Regions from separate parts of the Pseudomonas sp. GW823-FHT04A03 genome, predicted to be linked through region 2. Evidence: predicted binding sites of a transcription regulator. Region 2 holds the regulator's gene; the other holds the start of a gene.

What was found. Region 2 encodes FliA, which starts transcription of late flagellar genes. Its sites were predicted from a motif close to CTAAAGTTTNNNNNNNNNNNGCCGNTAA; they were not measured.
Region 1: the regulator FliA is predicted to act here: its motif matches at 2,753-2,780, upstream of AC1Q9F_RS11420 (flagellar protein MotY).

The regions. Positions count from the first base shown of each region.
Region 1 is NZ_JBXAIV010000003.1:344,373-350,812, reverse strand. It holds gene AC1Q9F_RS11440 (bacterioferritin-associated ferredoxin) at 1-1, opposite strand, end outside; gene AC1Q9F_RS11435 (peroxiredoxin) at 293-895, shown strand; gene rnt (ribonuclease T) at 969-1,643, opposite strand; gene pyrC (dihydroorotase) at 1,640-2,686, opposite strand; gene AC1Q9F_RS11420 (flagellar protein MotY) at 2,847-3,755, shown strand; gene AC1Q9F_RS11415 (argininosuccinate synthase) at 3,885-5,102, shown strand; gene AC1Q9F_RS11410 (hypothetical protein) at 5,263-5,847, opposite strand; gene AC1Q9F_RS11405 (response regulator transcription factor) at 6,252-6,440, shown strand, end outside.
Region 2 is NZ_JBXAIV010000011.1:105,439-117,138, reverse strand. It holds gene motD (flagellar motor protein MotD) at 1-373, opposite strand, end outside; gene AC1Q9F_RS23425 (flagellar motor protein) at 386-1,126, opposite strand; gene AC1Q9F_RS23420 (protein-glutamate methylesterase/protein-glutamine glutaminase) at 1,126-2,271, opposite strand; gene AC1Q9F_RS23415 (chemotaxis protein CheA) at 2,321-4,591, opposite strand; gene AC1Q9F_RS23410 (protein phosphatase CheZ) at 4,631-5,419, opposite strand; gene AC1Q9F_RS23405 (chemotaxis response regulator CheY) at 5,438-5,809, opposite strand; gene fliA (RNA polymerase sigma factor FliA) at 5,977-6,717, opposite strand; gene fleN (flagellar synthesis regulator FleN) at 6,714-7,544, opposite strand; gene flhF (flagellar biosynthesis GTPase FlhF) at 7,658-8,998, opposite strand; gene flhA (flagellar biosynthesis protein FlhA) at 9,010-11,139, opposite strand; gene AC1Q9F_RS23380 (hypothetical protein) at 11,322-11,700, opposite strand, start outside.

The sequences.
Region 1 (6,440 bases), on a different contig from region 2:
TAAGTGAGAACCGTCGCTGGTTGTGACTCAATTGCGATGGATCTTAATGTTAACGAGAATGATTGTCAAAGTGCTTTCCCAATGGTTTTCATCGCCAACGGCTGTGACTGACGAACGGTGGTGCATGGCCGGATGCCAGCCGGGATTTCGCGAAAAACCTTTAAGGACAGTCGAAAAACGCAGTGTATGATGGTCGGCCCTTGCGAAGGGGGTTCGTGTCACAGGGCTGTCGCCTGAGGGTGGCAGGCTGGCCCGAACCCTGAACTTCAAGTTTTTACACCAGGAGATATCAATGAGCGTACTCGTAGGCAAACAAGCCCCTGACTTCACCGTCCCGGCCGTACTCGGCAATGGCGAGATCGTTGACAGCTTCACCCTGTCCTCGGCCATCAAAGGCAAATACGGCCTGGTGTTCTTCTACCCGCTGGACTTCACCTTCGTCTGCCCGTCCGAGCTGATCGCTCTGGACAACCGCATGGCCGACTTCAAGGCACGCAACGTAGAAGTGATCGCCGTGTCGATCGACTCGCACTTCACCCACAATGCCTGGCGCAACACCCCGGTCAACAATGGTGGCATCGGTCAGGTGAAATACACCATGGCTGCCGACATGAAGCACGACATCGCCAAGGCCTACGACGTTGAATCCGAAGGCGGCGTGGCTTTCCGTGGCGCGTTCCTGATCGACGACAAAGGCGTTGTCCGCTCGCAGATCATCAACGACCTGCCGCTGGGCCGTAACATGGAAGAGCTGATCCGTCTGGTCGACGCTCTGCAATTCCACGAAGAGCACGGCGAAGTCTGCCCTGCCAACTGGAAAAAAGGCGACAAAGGCATGAACGCTTCGCCAGAAGGCGTTGCGGCTTACCTGACCGAGAACGCTGCTGCCCTGTAAGGCGCAACGTCGAGGTACAAAAAACCGGCCCATGTGGCCGGTTTTTTCATGCTCGGAAGAAACTTGACGAGGATCAGTCGTCGAAGTCTTCCCAGCCGCCCATCTGTTTCCAGCGGTTGACGATGCCGCAGAACAGCTCGGCCGTCTTCTCGGTGTCGTAACGCGCGGAGTGCGCCTCACGGCCGTCGAAGTCGATGTCGGCTGCCTGACAGGCCTTGGCCAATACGGTTTGACCGTAAGCCAGACCGGCGAGGGTCGCGGTATCGAAGCTGGAGAACGGGTGGAACGGGTTGCGCTTCATGTCCAGCCGCGCGACGGCAGCGTTGAGGAAGCCCAGGTCGAAGCTGCTGTTGTGGCCGACCAGGATCGCCCGCTTGCAGCCGTTGGCCTTCAAGGCCTTGCGCACACCGCGGAAGATGTCGGTCAGCGCTGTTTCTTCGCTGACGGCCATGCGCAACGGGTGATCGAGCTTGATCCCGGTGAACTCCAGTGCCGCTGCTTCAACGTTGGCGCCTTCGAACGGCTCGACGCGGAAGAAGTAGGTGTGATCCGGGTAGACGAAACCCTTTTCATCCATGGCGATGGTGGTCGCGGCAATCTCCAGCAGAGCGTCGGTGGCCGAGTTGAAACCACCGGTTTCTACGTCGACGACAACCGGCAGGTAGCCGCGAAAGCGTGCTGCCATTGGATGGCGCGAACCGCCGCCACCTTGACCGTCCAGTTCGTCGTCGAAATGGTCTTCACTCACGCGTGTTCCTCCAGCAGGCGCCAGCGCAGTTTTTCACCGGCGCGCAGCGGGATAACGGTCAGCTCGCCGAACGGCAGGCTGGTCGGGGCGGTCCATTCGTCACGAACCAGGGTGATGCGATCGGTGTTTGCCGGCAGGCCGTAGAAACGCGGGCCGTTGAGGCTGGCGAAGGCTTCGAGCTTGTCCAGCGCATTGCGCTGTTCAAAGGCTTCGGCATACAGCTCGATGGCGGCGTACGCGGTGTAGCAGCCGGCGCAGCCGCAGGCGGCTTCCTTGGCGTGCTGGGCGTGTGGTGCGGAGTCTGTACCGAGGAAGAACTTCGCGCTGCCACTGGTGGCGGCGTCGAGCAGGGCTTCCTGGTGCGTGTTGCGCTTGAGGATCGGCAGGCAGTAGAAGTGCGGCCGGATCCCGCCCACCAGCATGTGGTTGCGGTTATAGAGCAGGTGATGCGCGGTGATGGTTGCGCCGACGTTGGCCGAAGCCTCGTTGACGAACTGCACGGCATCGCCGGTGGTGATGTGTTCGAACACCACTTTCAGCGTCGGGAAACGCTCGACCACGCGGCGCATGTGCTCATCGATGAAGATTTTTTCGCGGTCGAACACGTCGACGTCGCCACGGGTGACTTCACCGTGGATCAACAGCGGCATGCCGACTTCGGCCATGGCTTCCAGCGCCGGGAAAATCTTGTCGATGCTGGTGACCCCGGAATCGGAGTTGGTGGTGGCGCCGGCCGGGTACAGCTTGGCGGCGTGCACGAAACCGCTGGCCTTGGCCTCACGGATTTCTTCGGGCTGGGTGCGGTCGGTGAGGTACAGCACCATCAGCGGCTCGAAACGACTGCCGGCCGGGCGGGCAGCGAGAATCCGCTGGCGATAGCCGTCGGCTTCAGCGGCGTTGCGCACCGGAGGTACCAGGTTGGGCATGATGATGGCGCGACCAAAGGTGCGCGCGACATCCGCAACGGTATTGGTCAACACGGCACCATCGCGAAGATGAATGTGCCAGTCGTCGGGACGCAGCAGGGTCAGGCGGTCGGACATGAGGGGATTCCAGGCGGGTCAAACTGAGGCGAATGCTACCGGAAAAGACTCTTGCAGGCACTCGCTATCAAGTTTTGCGACGAGCGTCCGATATCCCATAGGTATGCCGTAAAGATGTATGTCTCGGTCTTTTTTGTTGTAGAAGCCAATGGAGCCTCCCGTGCGCCAGCGATATTTAGCCTTGCTCAGTGTGTTTGCCAGCCTTCCTGCGATGGCACTGACCTACCAGACCCGTCTGGAGAACATTGAGTGGACGGTCGAGGGCGACAAGTTCGAGTGCCGCCTGACGCAGCCGATCACCGACTTCGGCTCGGGGCAATTCGTGCGCAAGGCCGGCGAGCAGGCGACCTTTCGCCTGAACGCCTACAACGCCATGCTCGGCGGCGGTTCGGCGACCTTGCTGGCGGCGGCCGCGCCGTGGCAGCCGGGACGTGGCGACATCAATCTGGGCACGGTTCGACTGGGCAGCGGCAACGTGCTGTTCAACAGTTCTCAGTCCCAGGCCGGCCAGTTGATCAGTGGGCTTATGGACGGTCGCAGCCCGGTGGTACGCCGGGCATCGGGCGATGGTCGGGTGTCGGAAGTGCGCCTGTTGCCGGTCAAGTTCAGCAAGGCGTTCAATGACTATCAGACCTGCGTGGCGAAACTGCTTCCGCAGAATTTCGATCAGGTCAAACAATCGCAGATCGGCTTCCCCGGCGAAGGCATCGAATTGGACGCCGCCGCCAAGGCCAAGCTGCAAGTGATGCTCGAGTACATGAAGGCCGATCCGACGGTCAATCACATCGAACTCGACGGCCACTCGGACAACAGCGGTAATCGCCTGACCAATCGCGAACTGTCGCGCCGCCGCGCGCTGGCCGTGGTCGACTTCTTCAAGGCCAACGGCATCCAGGAATCGCAGATCACCGTGCGTTTCCATGGTGAGCGTTATCCTCTGGTGCCGAACACCAATGCCGCCAACCGGGCCAAGAACCGTCGGGTCAACGTGCACTTGGCGCGGGTGGCACCGACTACTGCTCCGGCGCCTCAGGCCAGCACGCCTGCCAACACTGCGGCGACTTCCTGACCTGTCGGTCATCGTCGCCCTCTCGACAGATTCTGTCGCTTTGTCGTCTTAAGCTGTCGCGCCTCTGTAAATTATCGCGTTTGGGCGGTAGACTCCTCGGCTTTCCGTAGAACCCCGTGGAGTGATGGCATGGCGGACGTAAACAAGGTCGTTCTGGCGTATTCCGGCGGCCTGGACACTTCGGTGATCCTCAAGTGGCTGCAGGATACTTATAACTGTGAAGTCGTGACCTTCACCGCTGACCTGGGTCAGGGCGAAGAGGTCGAGCCGGCTCGCGCCAAGGCGCAGGCCATGGGCGTCAAAGAAATCTACATCGACGACCTGCGCGAAGAATTCGTGCGTGACTTCGTGTTCCCGATGTTCCGCGCCAACACCGTTTACGAAGGCGAGTACCTGCTGGGTACTTCCATCGCGCGTCCGCTGATCGCCAAGCGTCTGATCGAAATCGCCAACGAAACCGGCGCCGACGCCATTTCCCACGGCGCGACCGGCAAGGGTAACGACCAGGTCCGTTTTGAACTGGGTGCATACGCACTCAAGCCAGGCGTGAAAGTGATCGCCCCTTGGCGCGAGTGGGACCTGCTGTCCCGCGAGAAACTGATGGACTACGCCGAGAAGCACGCGATCCCGATCGAGCGTCACGGCAAGAAGAAATCCCCGTACTCGATGGACGCCAACCTGCTGCACATCTCCTATGAAGGCGGCGTGCTGGAAGACACCTGGACCGAGCACGAAGAAGACATGTGGCGCTGGACCGTCTCCCCGGAGAAGGCTCCCGACACCCCGCAGTACCTGGAACTGACCTACCGCAACGGCGACATCGTTGCGCTGGACGGCGTTGAAATGACCCCGGCCACCGTACTGGCGACGCTGAACAAGATCGGTGGCGAGCACGGCATCGGCCGCCTGGACATCGTCGAGAACCGTTACGTCGGCATGAAGTCCCGTGGCTGCTACGAAACTCCGGGCGGCACCATCATGCTGCGCGCTCACCGCGCCATCGAGTCGATCACCCTGGACCGCGAAGTCGCTCACTTGAAAGACGAGCTGATGCCGAAGTACGCCAGCCTGATCTACACCGGTTACTGGTGGAGCCCTGAGCGTCTGATGCTGCAACAGATGATCGACGCCTCCCAGGTCAACGTGAACGGCGTTGTGCGTCTGAAGCTGTACAAGGGCAACGTCATCGTAACCGGCCGCAAGTCCGACGATTCGCTGTTCGACGCCAACATCGCGACCTTCGAAGAAGACGGCGGCGCCTACAACCAGGCCGACGCGGCAGGCTTCATCAAGCTCAACGCGCTACGCATGCGCATTGCTGCCAACAAGGGCCGCAAGCTGTTCTGAGTCCTTCGGGCCTGATGTGAAAAAACGGCCTTGTCGTAGCGACAAGGCCGTTTTTTTGGATGTTCTTCCTTTGACTTGATCGATATCGGTCAACGTTAGTGCCCTCATCGGCTGTACATCGTGCATTGCATGGATGTCTTGCTCCGCGTTTTATCCCCTTTCAAATCTTTCCCAATACCGATGTGGTCAACGAATGCGTGTCGTAGACAATACAGAACGTTGTTCCTTGGCTTCTCTTTGTTTGTTTGGCCAGGGTTTCGATATTGTCCTTAAGTAAAACATCTGACACAGCGTCGGTTAAAAAAAGGAATAATCTCAGCGAATGCTTGTTTGGATGTGGGAATTTTTCCAATAGCACCTCTATTCCCGAACTCGTGTGTATCTGTCGAATGTCGATGATGTACACCCTGTCCAACGGTCTGGGTAGTTTGACAGCGTGTAACTCGACGTTTGGTTGAGTGGGAGAAACCTCGGTTGGAAGAGTAATTTCTTCTTCGAAAGCCTTGAGGAAGTTCTTGTCGTTGTCAAAGTCGGATGGAGCATACAGAGAGCGATAGTTGAAGTTCAGCGTGATGAAGAACAGAAATAACAAGTAGAACGGAAAACTGATCAGAAACCAGACGTAGAGCTCCCGCTCATTATTGTTAAGGAACGGCAATGACACGGCGGCGGAGGTCTCCGATATAAAAGCGAAGATGGCAATGACGGTGATGGGGTTGGGGATCTTCCTGTTGATTTTTAGCATGGTCTCTACTCATGAATGGTCTTTCTCGTCGTCTGGGTTGAATTGATTGGTCGTGTTTAAGTTGCCGGGTAAAAAGGACTGTCGGTGACTGGTGTTTATATTAAATTTCGGGGGTGGGATATGTGTAAGTTGTTTCAGTTGTTTTTAATATCTGATCGTTGATCTTTGTTCCGGAGTTTTTTCAGCCTGTCGTGAAGGCTCTGAAGCAGGACGTGGCAGACGCAGAACTTCCTGATGTGAATTCATGATTTTCTGTAAGTGAGTCTTTTCTGTAGGAATAATCTTTATTGCCTGTAGGAGGCGTCTCTCGGTGCTGGTAAAGAGGAACTTATCCATGCCATGGGTGAAATGACTACGTTATTGTGCCGGTTCTAAAAATTCGAACAGCGAAACTGGACTTGCCCATGAATAAAGTGCTGATCGTGGATGATCACCCCGTCATTCGTCTTGCGGTACGTATGCTGATGGAACGTCATGGCTACGAAGTCATTGCAGAAACCGATAATGGCGTGGACGCGTTACAACTGGCTCGTGACCAGATGCCGGATATCGTCATTCTGGATATCGGTATACCGAAGCTGGATGGACTGGAA
Region 2 (11,700 bases):
TGCCGCGCACGGTCATCTGGTTCGAGGAAATCAGGTCGCCGAACGCGGCGCTGATGTCATCGGCAATGCTTTTCAGCGGATCGCTGGCCCCGGCGATGCCGGCGTCGACCTGTTCGGCGTCCTTGACCAGCGGCTTGGCCGGGGTCACGGTCTTCGGTCGTTCTTCTCCGATCGGGATCGGCTTGAGCGCGCGGTCGGAGTCGGTGAAGACCCCGATCAGCGCTTCGGAGATGATCTTGTACTTGCCTTCGTTGATCGACGAGATGGAGTACATCACCACGAAAAAGGCAAAGAGCAAGGTGATGAAGTCGGCGTAGGAAACCAGCCAACGTTCATGGTTTACGTGCTCTTCATGCTGGCGACGACGTGCCATGAGGTTAGTCCCTTAATCCATGAAGCCCTGAAGCTTCAACTCGATGGAGCGTGGGTTTTCACCTTCAGCGATCGACAAGATCCCTTCCAACAACATTTCGCGATAACGCGACTGTCGCAACGCGATTGACTTGAGCTTGGCGGCCACCGGCAGCAACACCAGGTTGGCACTGGCCACACCGTAGATGGTGGCGACGAACGCGACCGCAATACCGTTGCCCAGTTGCGACGGATCGGCCAGGTTGCCCATCACGTGGATCAGGCCCATCACCGCACCGATGATGCCGATGGTCGGCGCGTAGCCGCCCATGCTTTCAAACACTTTGGCCGCTTCGACATCGCGGGCTTCCTGAGTGTAGAAATCCACTTCGAGGATGCTGCGGATGGCTTCCGGCTCGGCGCCGTCGACCAGCAGTTGCAGGCCCTTGCGCGAGTAGGCGTCGGGCTCGGCATCCGCCACGCCTTCCAGGCCCAGCAGGCCTTCCTTGCGCGCGGTGAGGCTCCAGTTGACGACGCGGTCGATGCCGCCGGCCAGATCCACACGCGGCGGGAAAAAGATCCAGGCCAGAATCTGCATGGCGCGCTTGAACGCGCTCATCGGCGATTGCAGCAGCGCGGCACCGACGGTGCCACCGAGCACGATCAGCGCCGCCGGGCCGTTGGCCAGCGCGCCGAGGTGACCACCTTCCAGGTAGTTGCCGCCGATGATGGCGACGAACGCCATGATGATTCCGATAAGGCTTAGAACATCCATCAGACGCATGCCTCGACGATGTGCTTGCCGATATCGTCCAGGCTGTACACCGCGTCGGCGAGGTCAGCTTTGACGATGGCCATCGGCATGCCGTAGATCACACAACTGGCTTCGTCCTGAGCCCAGACCGTGCTGCCGCCCTGCTTGAGCAGGCGTGCACCTTCGCGGCCGTCGGCGCCCATGCCGGTCAGTACGACCGCCAGAACTTTGTCACTGTAGGACTTGGCTGCAGAACCGAAAGTGATGTCCACGCACGGCTTGTAGTTCAGACGCTCGTCGCCCGGCAGGATTTTCACCGCGCCACGGCCGTCGATCATCATCTGCTTGCCACCCGGTGCCAGCAGCGCCAGGCCCGGACGCAGGATGTCGCCATCCTCGGCTTCCTTGACGCTGATGCGGCACAGCTTGTCCAGACGCTCGGCGAAGGCCTTTGTGAAGGCTGCCGGCATGTGCTGGATCAGCACGATCGGCGCCGGGAAGTTGGCCGGCAATTGAGTCAGAACCCGTTGCAGCGCTACCGGGCCGCCGGTCGATGTACCAATGGCGACGAGCTTGTAGTTCTTGCGTTTCGGGGCCGGCGACGAAGCGCTGGCCGCTGGCGCGCGAGTCGGTGCAGGCGCAGGTGCCGGACGGGCCGGAGCACTGCTGTGACTGCTGCCGTGATTAGTGAAGCCCGACGGCGCAGGAGCAGGAGTCGGCGCAGGTGCAGCGGCAGGCGCCGGCGCACTGTAGGCACTGAAACGACGGTTGCTGCGCGAGATGCTGTGAACCTTCTCGCACAGCAGTTGCTTGACCTTCTCCGGATTACGGGAGATGTCTTCGAAATTCTTCGGCAGGAAATCCACCGCGCCGGCATCCAGCGCATCCAGGGTGACCCGGGCGCCTTCGTGCGTCAGCGAGGAGAACATCAACACCGGCGTCGGGCAGCGCTGCATGATGTGCCGCACGGCCGTGATGCCATCCATCATCGGCATCTCGTAGTCCATGGTGATCACGTCCGGCTTGAGGGCCAGGGCCTGATCGATCGCCTCTTTACCGTTGGTTGCCGTGCCGACAACCTGGATGCTCGGATCCGCTGAAAGAATTTCCGAGACGCGGCGGCGGAAAAAACCCGAATCGTCCACCACCAGGACTTTGACTGCCATAAACACTCCATTAGGTGCGGCGGGACGTTGTCGCCCCGCCGCCCCGGATTCAAATACGCCGTGCGGCGTAACGCTTGAGCATGCTCGGAACATCGAGAATCAGTGCAATGCGGCCGTCACCGGTGATGGTGGCGCCGGACATGCCCGGAGTTCCCTGGAGCATTTTGCCCAATGGCTTGATGACCACTTCTTCCTGGCCGACCAGTTGATCGACGACGAAGCCGATCCGCTGGGTGCCCACCGAAAGGATCACCACATGGCCTTCGCGCTGCTCTTCGTGAGCGGCGGAGCTGACCAGCCAGCGCTTGAGGTAGAACAATGGCAGCGCCTTGTCCCGCACGATCACCACTTCCTGGCCGTCCACCACGTTGGTGGTCGACAGGTCGAGGTGGAAGATTTCGTTGACGTTCACCAGCGGGAACGCGAACGCCTGGTTGCCGAGCATCACCATCAGGGTCGGCATGATCGCCAGCGTCAGCGGCACCTTGATGACGATCTTCGAGCCCTGACCCTTGGTCGAGTAGATGTTGATCGAACCGTTGAGCTGGGAAATCTTGGTCTTCACCACGTCCATGCCGACACCGCGGCCGGACACGTCGGAGATCTCGGTCTTGGTCGAGAAACCCGGGGCGAAAATCAGGTTGTAGCACTCGGTGTCGCTCAGGCGATCGGCGGCATCCTTGTCCATCACACCGCGCTTCACGGCGATGGCACGCAGGACGTTCGGGTCCATGCCTTTGCCGTCATCGGAGATCGACAGCAGGATGTGGTCGCCTTCCTGCTCGGCCGCCAGGATCACCTTGCCGCCACGGGCCTTGCCCGACGCTTCGCGTTCTTCCGGCGACTCGATGCCGTGGTCGACCGCGTTGCGCACCAAGTGGACCAGCGGGTCGGCCAGTGCCTCGACGAGGTTCTTGTCGAGGTCGGTCTCTTCGCCCACCAGTTCCAGGTTGATCTCTTTCTTGAGCTGGCGTGCCAGGTCGCGAACCAGACGCGGGAAGCGGCCGAAGACTTTCTTGATCGGCTGCATCCGGGTCTTCATGACGGCGGTCTGCAAGTCGGCGGTGACCACGTCGAGGTTCGACACGGCCTTCTGCATCGACTCGTCGCCGCTGTTCAGGCCCAGGCGCACCAGACGGTTACGCACCAGCACCAGCTCGCCGACCATGTTCATGATTTCGTCGAGACGCGCGGTGTCCACACGTACGGTGGTCTCGGCTTCGCTCGCCGGTTTTTCCGGTGGCGGCGTCGCCGGTGCACGGGCCGGAGCCGGTGCAGCGGCGGCAGCCGGTTTGGCCGGTTCGGCTTTCGGCTCAGGCGCTTTTGCAGCAGGTTTTGCCGCAGCGGCCGGGGCCTTGGCGGCAGGCGCTGCAACCGCCGAAGCATTGCCGGCCGTCACGACGGCACCGGTGGCAACGTCAGTGAACTTGCCTTTGCCATGCAGATCGTCGAGCAGCGATTCGAACTCGTGGTCGGTGATCAGATCGCTACCGGCCGCAGCTGCTGCCGGGGCAGCAGGCGCAGGAACCGAAGCAATCGCCGACTCCAGCGCATCGACGGCAAAGTTGCCCTTGCCGTGCAACTGATCAAGCAAGGCTTCGAATTCGTCGTCGGTGATGTCCGAGCTGTCGCCCGCCGCCGGAGCAGCAGGTGCCGCAGCGGCCGGAGCCACGGCGTCAGCCGCGAACTGGCCCTTGCCATGCAACTGGTCGAGCAGCGACTCGAACTCGGCGTCGGTGATTTCATCGCTGGCCGCTTCATCGGAAGCAGGTGCAGCGGCAGCCGCCGGGGCTTCGGCTTCGGCCTTGACGGCGTTCAGCGAGTCCAGCAACTGTTCAAATTCGTTATCGGTGATGTCACCCGAATCGCCTTCGACGACCAGTTCTTCGATCATCTCGGCAACAGGCGAAGCCGGGGCTTCATCCGCCGATTGCGGTTCAGCCAGACGCGCCAGGGCGGCCAGCAGTTCCGGGGTGGCGGCGGTGATCGGGCTACGATCGCGGACTTCGCTGAACATGCTGTTCACCGCGTCCAGCGCTTCGAGCACCACGTCCATCAGTTCTGCATCGACGCGTCGTTCACCCTTGCGCAGGATGTCGAACACGTTTTCGGCGATGTGACAGCACTCCACCAGCTCGTTGAGCTGAAGGAAGCCGGCGCCCCCTTTTACAGTGTGGAAACCGCGAAAAATTGCGTTGAGCAGATCTGCGTCATCCGGGCGGCTTTCCAGCTCGACCAGTTGTTCGGACAGTTGCTCAAGAATCTCGCCGGCCTCAACCAGGAAATCCTGAAGGATCTCTTCATCGGCGCCGAAGCTCATTAATGGGGTGCTCCTACAGGTCTAAAAACCCAAAAAAACTCAAAATCCAAGGCTGGATAGCAAATCGTCCACATCGTCCTGACCGGACACAACGTCTTCTCGTTTATCGGCATGAATCTGCGGACCTTCACCCTGCGAGAGATGTTTTTGTGGATCTTTTTCAGCAAGCATCGCCGCACGGTCATGTTCGATGCCCGCAAAGCGGTCCACCTGGCTGGCCATGAGCACGAGCTTGAGCAGGTTGCTTTCGACTTCGGTGACCAATTGGGTCACGCGCTTGATCACCTGGCCTGTGAGGTCCTGGTAATCCTGGGCGAGCAGAATGTCGTTCAGATTGCTCGACACCGCGCGGTTGTCCGCGCTGCTGCGTGCCAGAAAACCGTCAACCCGGCGCGCCAGTTCACGGAACTCTTCAGCCCCGACCTCACGGCGCATGAAGCGGCCCCAATCGGCGCTCAAGGCCTGGGCTTCGTCAGCCAGGCCATTGACCACAGGGGTCGCGCTTTCCACCAGATCCATGGTGCGGTTGGCGGCAGCTTCGGTCAGTTTGACCACGTAGCCCAGGCGCTCGGTAGCGTCGGTGATTTGCGACACTTCCTCAGCCTGCGGCATGTGCGGATCGATCTGGAAATTGACGATCGCACTGTGCAGTTCACGCGTGAGCTTGCCCACTTCCTGGTACAGGCCACGGTCACGGGTCTGATTGAGCTCATGGATCAGTTGCACAGCGTCGCCGAACCTGCCCTTTTCAAGGCTTTCGACCAGTTCGACCGCGTGTTTTTTCAGGGTCGACTCGAAGTCGCCCTGTGAAGATTCTTTATGCTCCATAGCTCCCCCGCGCGTTCATCAGCCGATGCGTTCGAAAATCTTCTCGATTTTTTCTTTCAACGCCTGGGCCGTGAAAGGTTTGACCACATAGCCGTTAACGCCGGCCTGGGCCGCTTCGATGATCTGCTCGCGCTTGGCTTCAGCGGTCACCATCAGCACTGGCAGGTGCTTGAGCTTTTCATCGGCGCGCACGTGGCGCAGCAGGTCGATACCGGTCATGCCAGGCATGTTCCAGTCGGTCACCAGAAAGTCGATGCTGCCGCTGTTGAGCACCGGAATGGCGGTGGTGCCATCGTCGGCTTCAACGGTGTTGGTGAACCCGAGATCACGCAACAGGTTCTTGATGATCCGCCGCATCGTTGAGAAGTCATCAACGATGAGGATTTTCATGTCTTTGTTCAATTCGACCTCCAAGCAGTCTTAAACGCGTCCAGCACCTGGACGCGCCATTTCAATCAATCCGGCAAAACACTCGATGACTGTCTGGAGCACAACAGAGCAAGACCGGTGCCGTTCACCACCGCACCAGCCTCGTTCGCAGTGTCCCCACACTGCCTTCAGCGCGCTCGCCACTCCCCCAAACGCCCCCGCAAGCGGGCCGCGCACTGGCTGTGTAACTGGCTGACCCGCGATTCACTGACGCCAAGGACTTCACCGATTTCCTTGAGGTTCAGCTCTTCGTCGTAGTACAGCGCCAACACCAGTCGCTCACGCTCCGGCAAATTGGCAATCGCGTCCGCCAGCGCGGCCTGGAAACGTTCGTCTTCCAGATCGCGCGACGGCTCCAGATGAGCACTGGCGCCATCCTCGTGCAGCCCTTCGTGTTCGCCGTCCTGCAACAGGTCGTCGAAACTGAACAGCCGGCTGCCCAGGGTGTCGTTCAAAATCCCGTAGTAATCGTCGAGACTCAATTGGAGTTCGGCCGCAACTTCGTGATCTTTAGCGTCACGGCCGGTTTTAGCTTCAATCGAGCGAATCGCGTCGCTGACCATACGGGTATTGCGGTGAACCGAGCGCGGTGCCCAGTCCCCCTTACGGACTTCATCGAGCATCGCACCGCGGATCCGGATGCCCGCGTACGTTTCAAAACTGGCGCCCTTGCTGGCGTCGTATTTGGTCGAGACTTCAAGCAGGCCGATCATCCCGGCCTGGATCAGGTCTTCGACCTGCACACTGGCCGGCAATCGCGCCAGCAAGTGGTAGGCGATGCGTTTGACCAGTGGCGCGTAACGCTCGATCAGCTCGTACTGCGCGTCACGCGCCGACTTTTTGTAAAGGTTCATACCGCTGGCGGTCATAGCACAGGTCCTGCCGTTTGCTGCACGAGGCGCTCGACGAAAAATTCGAGGTGACCGCGCGGGTTGGCGGGCAGCGGCCAGGTGTCGACCTTCTGTGCGATCGCCTTGAACGCCAGTGCGCACTTGGAACGCGGGAAGGCTTCATAGACCGCACGCTGCTTCTGCACCGCCTTGCGCACGCTTTCGTCGTAGGGCACTGCGCCGACGTATTGTAGGGCGACGTCGAGGAAGCGATCCGTGACCTTGGTCAACTTGGCGAACAGATTGCGACCTTCCTGCGGGCTCTGGGCCATGTTGGCCAGGACGCGGAAGCGGTTCATGCCGTAATCGCGGTTGAGCAGCTTGATCAGCGCGTAGGCGTCGGTGATCGAGGTCGGCTCGTCGCAGACCACCAGCAACACTTCCTGGGCTGCGCGAACAAAACTGACTACCGAGTCACCAATACCCGCAGCGGTGTCGATCACCAGTACATCGAGATTGTCGCCGATGTCGCTGAACGCCTGAATCAGGCCGGCATGCTGGGCCGGGCTCAGGTGAACCATGCTCTGGGTGCCGGAAGCGGCCGGCACGATGCGGATCCCGCCGGGGCCTTGCAACAGCACGTCGCGCAGCTCGCAGCGGCCTTCGATCACGTCGGCCAGGGTGCGTTTGGGTGTGAGGCCCAGCAGAACGTCGACGTTCGCCAGCCCCAGGTCGGCGTCCAGCAGCATGACCCGACGGCCAAGCTCTGCCAGGGCCAGGGACAAGTTCACTGACACATTAGTCTTGCCGACGCCACCTTTGCCGCCGGTCACCGCGATCACCTGTACGGGATGCATGCTGCCCATGTTATTTCTTTACCTTGTCTTGCATAGACGGAGGCCACATTACTGGCTGCGCGTTCACAACCGGAACAATGCATGGCAGACCATCGATGTAGGTACAAAAACGGTTCATTACCTCAGCCAACCTGCTTGGTCGGACTGTGGTAGATATCAGCGAACATGTCAGCCATGGCTTCTTCGCTGGGTTCTTCCTGCATTTGCACACTGACGGCGCGGCTGACCAGTTGATGACGGCGCGGCAGATGCAGATCATCCGGAATACGCGGCCCATCGGTCAGGTAGGCGACCGGCAGTTCGTGACTGATCGCCAGGCTCAGCACTTCGCCAAGGCTGGCCGTCTCATCCAGTTTAGTCAGGATGCACCCGGCCAGCCCGCAACGCTTGTAACTGTGATAAGCGGCGGTTAGAACCTGTTTCTGGCTGGTGGTTGCCAGGACCAGATAATTTTTCGACCGAATGCCACGACCGGCCAGACTTTCCAGCTGCATGCGCAGTGCCGGATCGCTGGCTTGCAGGCCGGCGGTATCGATCAGCACCACGCGTTTGCGCAGCAGTGGATCCAGCGCCTGCACCAGGGACTGGCCCGGATCGACGTGGGTCACCGAAACGTTAAGGATGCGACCCAGAGTCTTGAGCTGCTCCTGCGCGCCGATACGGAAACTGTCCATGCTCACCAGCGCGATGTTCTGCGCGCCGTACTTGAGCACGTAACGGGCGGCCAGTTTGGCGAGGGTGGTGGTCTTGCCCATGCCGGCAGGGCCGACCATGGCAATCACCCCACCCTCTTCCAGCGGCTCGACTTCCGGTACGGCAATCATCCGCGCCAGGTGCGCCAGCAGCATGCGCCAGGCCTGACGAGGTTCGTCGATCTCGGTGATCATCGACAGCAGATCACGGGACAGCGGGCCGGACAAACCGATGCGTTGCAGACGACGGTACAGGTTGGCCTGAGCCGGACGGCTGCCTTGCAGCTGGTTCCAGGCCAGGGTGCCGAGTTGCACTTCCATCAGCTCGCGCAGGCTGTTGAGCTCGAAACGCATCGAGTCGAGAGCACGCGGGTCGACGCCAGCGGAAACCGCTGCAGGCGCCGGGGCTGGACGGGCCGGAGCCTCGTAGGTCGGTTCGGTCAGCGGCTCGGCAGCGGTCAGCGGCAGGCCGGCCGTCAACGGCAGCCCGGCGAACAGCTGGCGATTGGTGTTGCCGTCGGCTTCGCCACGCAGGCTCAGTTCGGCCTGGGCGGTGACGATGCGCGACTGGGTCTTGCGCAGCTCATCCTCGAGTTCCATGTTCGGAACACGCGGGGCCAGCGCCGACAGTTTGTAATCGAGCGCCGCCGTCAGCTCGACGCCGCCGGCAATGCGGCGGTTGCCAATGATGGCGGCATCAGCGCCCAGCTCATCACGAACCAGCTTCATGGCCTGACGCATATCGGCGGCGAAAAAACGCTTAACTTGCATAAACCACTACCTCAGCCGTTGGGCCCTACTGTCGCAACGATGGTCACTTGCTTGTTGTCCGGAATTTCCTGGTAGGCCAGCACATGCAGTCCGGGAACTGCCAGGCGACCAAAGCGCGAGAGCATCGCGCGAACCGGGCCTGCTACCAACAGGATCACCGGCTGACCTTGCATTTCCTGGCGCTGCGCCGCTTCGATCAGCGAACGCTGCAGCTTCTCGGCCATGCTCGGCTCCAGCAGAACGCCCTCTTCCGAGCCTTGTCCTGCCTTCTGCAGACTATTGAGCAATATTTGTTCCAACCTTGGCTCCAGCGTGATAACTGGCAGCTCCGACTCAGTCCCTACAATGCTTTGGACGATGGCGCGGGATACGCCGACCCGCACAGCGGCCACCAAAGCGGCGGTATCTTGACTCTTGGCGGCATTGTTGGCGATGGCTTCGGCAATGCTGCGGATATCGCGCACCGGCACGTGTTCGGCCAGCAGCGCCTGCAATACCTTGAGCAGTTGCGACAGCGTGACCACGCCCGGCACCAGCTCTTCGGCCAGTTTCGGCGAGCTCTTGGCCAGCAATTGCATGAGTTGCTGCACTTCTTCGTGGCCGATCAGCTCACTGGAGTGCTTGTACAGAATCTGGTTCAAGTGGGTCGCAACCACGGTGCTGGCATCGACCACGGTATAACCGAGCGATTGTGCCTGCGCGCGCTGACTGACTTCGATCCACACCGCCTCCAGGCCGAAAGCCGGATCTTTGGCGGTAATGCCGTTGAGCGTGCCGTAGACCTGCCCCGGATTGATCGCCAGTTCGCGATCCGGGTAGATCTCGGCTTCGGCCAGGATCACGCCCATCAGGGTCAGGCGATAGGCGCTAGGCGCCAGGTCGAGGTTGTCGCGGATGTGCACGGTCGGCATCAGGAAGCCCAGATCTTGCGAGAGCTTTTTGCGCACGCCCTTGATCCGCGCCAGCAATTGCCCGCCCTGGTTGCGGTCCACCAGCGGAATCAGGCGGTAGCCGACTTCCAGGCCGATCATGTCGATCGGGGTCACGTCGTCCCAGCCCAGCTCCTTGGTTTCCATGGCGCGGGCCGGCGACGGCAGCAATTCCTGCTGACGCTGAACCTCTTGCAGCGCCTGCACCTTGGCGACGTTCTGCTTCTTCCAGAACAGGTAAGCGCCACCGGCGGCCAGAGCAGCCATGGACAGGAACGAGAAGTGCGGCATGCCCGGCACCAGGCCCATGACCGCCATCAGACCGGCAGCCACCGCCAGCGCTTTGGGCGAGGCGAACATCTGGCGATTGATCTGCTTGCCCATGTCTTCCGAACCGGAAGCACGGGTCACCATGATCGCCGCAGCTGTAGATAACAACAGTGATGGCAATTGCGCCACTAAACCGTCACCGATGGTCAGCAAGGCGTAAACCTTGCCCGCGTCGGCAAAGGTCATGTTGTGCTGGAAGATACCGACGGCCATGCCGCCGATCAGGTTGATGAACAGAATCAGCAGGCCGGCGATGGCGTCACCACGCACGAATTTGCTGGCACCGTCCATCGAACCGTAGAACTCTGCCTCTTGGGCGACTTCCTGACGACGGGCCTTGGCCTGGGCCTGATCGATCAGACCGGCGTTGAGGTCGGCGTCGATCGCCATTTGCTTGCCAGGCATCGCATCGAGGGTGAAACGCGCGCTCACCTCGGAGATCCGGCCGGCACCCTTGGTTACCACGACGAAGTTGATGATCATCAAGATCGCGAAGACCACGATACCGACCACGTAGTTACCGCCGATCACCACCTCACCGAAGGCCTGGATCACCTTACCGGCAGCGGCGTGGCCGTCCTGACCGTGGAGCATCACCACCCGCGTAGACGCCACGTTCAGCGCCAGTCGCAACAGCGTCGCCACCAGCAGGATCGTCGGGAACACCGCGAAATCCAGCGGCCGCAAGGCGTACACGCAGACCAGCAGCACGACGATCGACAGGGCAATGTTGAAGGTGAAGAACACGTCGAGCAGGAACGGCGGCACCGGCAACATCATCATCGCCAGCATGACCAGCAGCAACAGCGGCACACCCAGATTGCCCCGACTGAGGTCGGCAATGTTCGAGCGAGCACTGTTGATTAACTGAGAGCGATCCACCGGTTTTCCCCGTTCCTTTAAAGCAAACTTTTGACGCCCGAAGCAGGCGCACGGCGGCTACTGCAAGAAGCCTTCCAACTTTTGCAGGTGATTGAAATAGAGGGGGAGATAAGCTGTTCTGAGGCGTACAACCAGGGGCTCGCCTCAGAAAGCGAAACACGACGAGGCCAAGCCATCGACGGTTATGCGATCAGAATCTGCTGGGCGAAAATCGGACCTAATGCGAGGGCGTTGCTATCGAAGTACGGCGTCCCTTTGTAGAGAGGAGACCCGCCCACATCCACCAAAGCCTCCTCGGCGTGCATGACCACTACCACGGTTTCCGGGTTAAAGACCGAGACTTTTGTATCGCCCTTCATCAAATTGAGGCCCCACTCAAACCAGATAAGAGGCAAATCGCGGGGCTCGATTGGCGGATCTCCCGCCCCGAGCCGAAAGTATCGTCTGGAAGTGATATGAAAATTACCTCCCACCATTTGGAAGACCGGCTTGTCATAACGATGCTCCACCGGACCTCCTCCGCTCGACCATTCGTCCATGTAATAACCGGGGCTGCTGAAC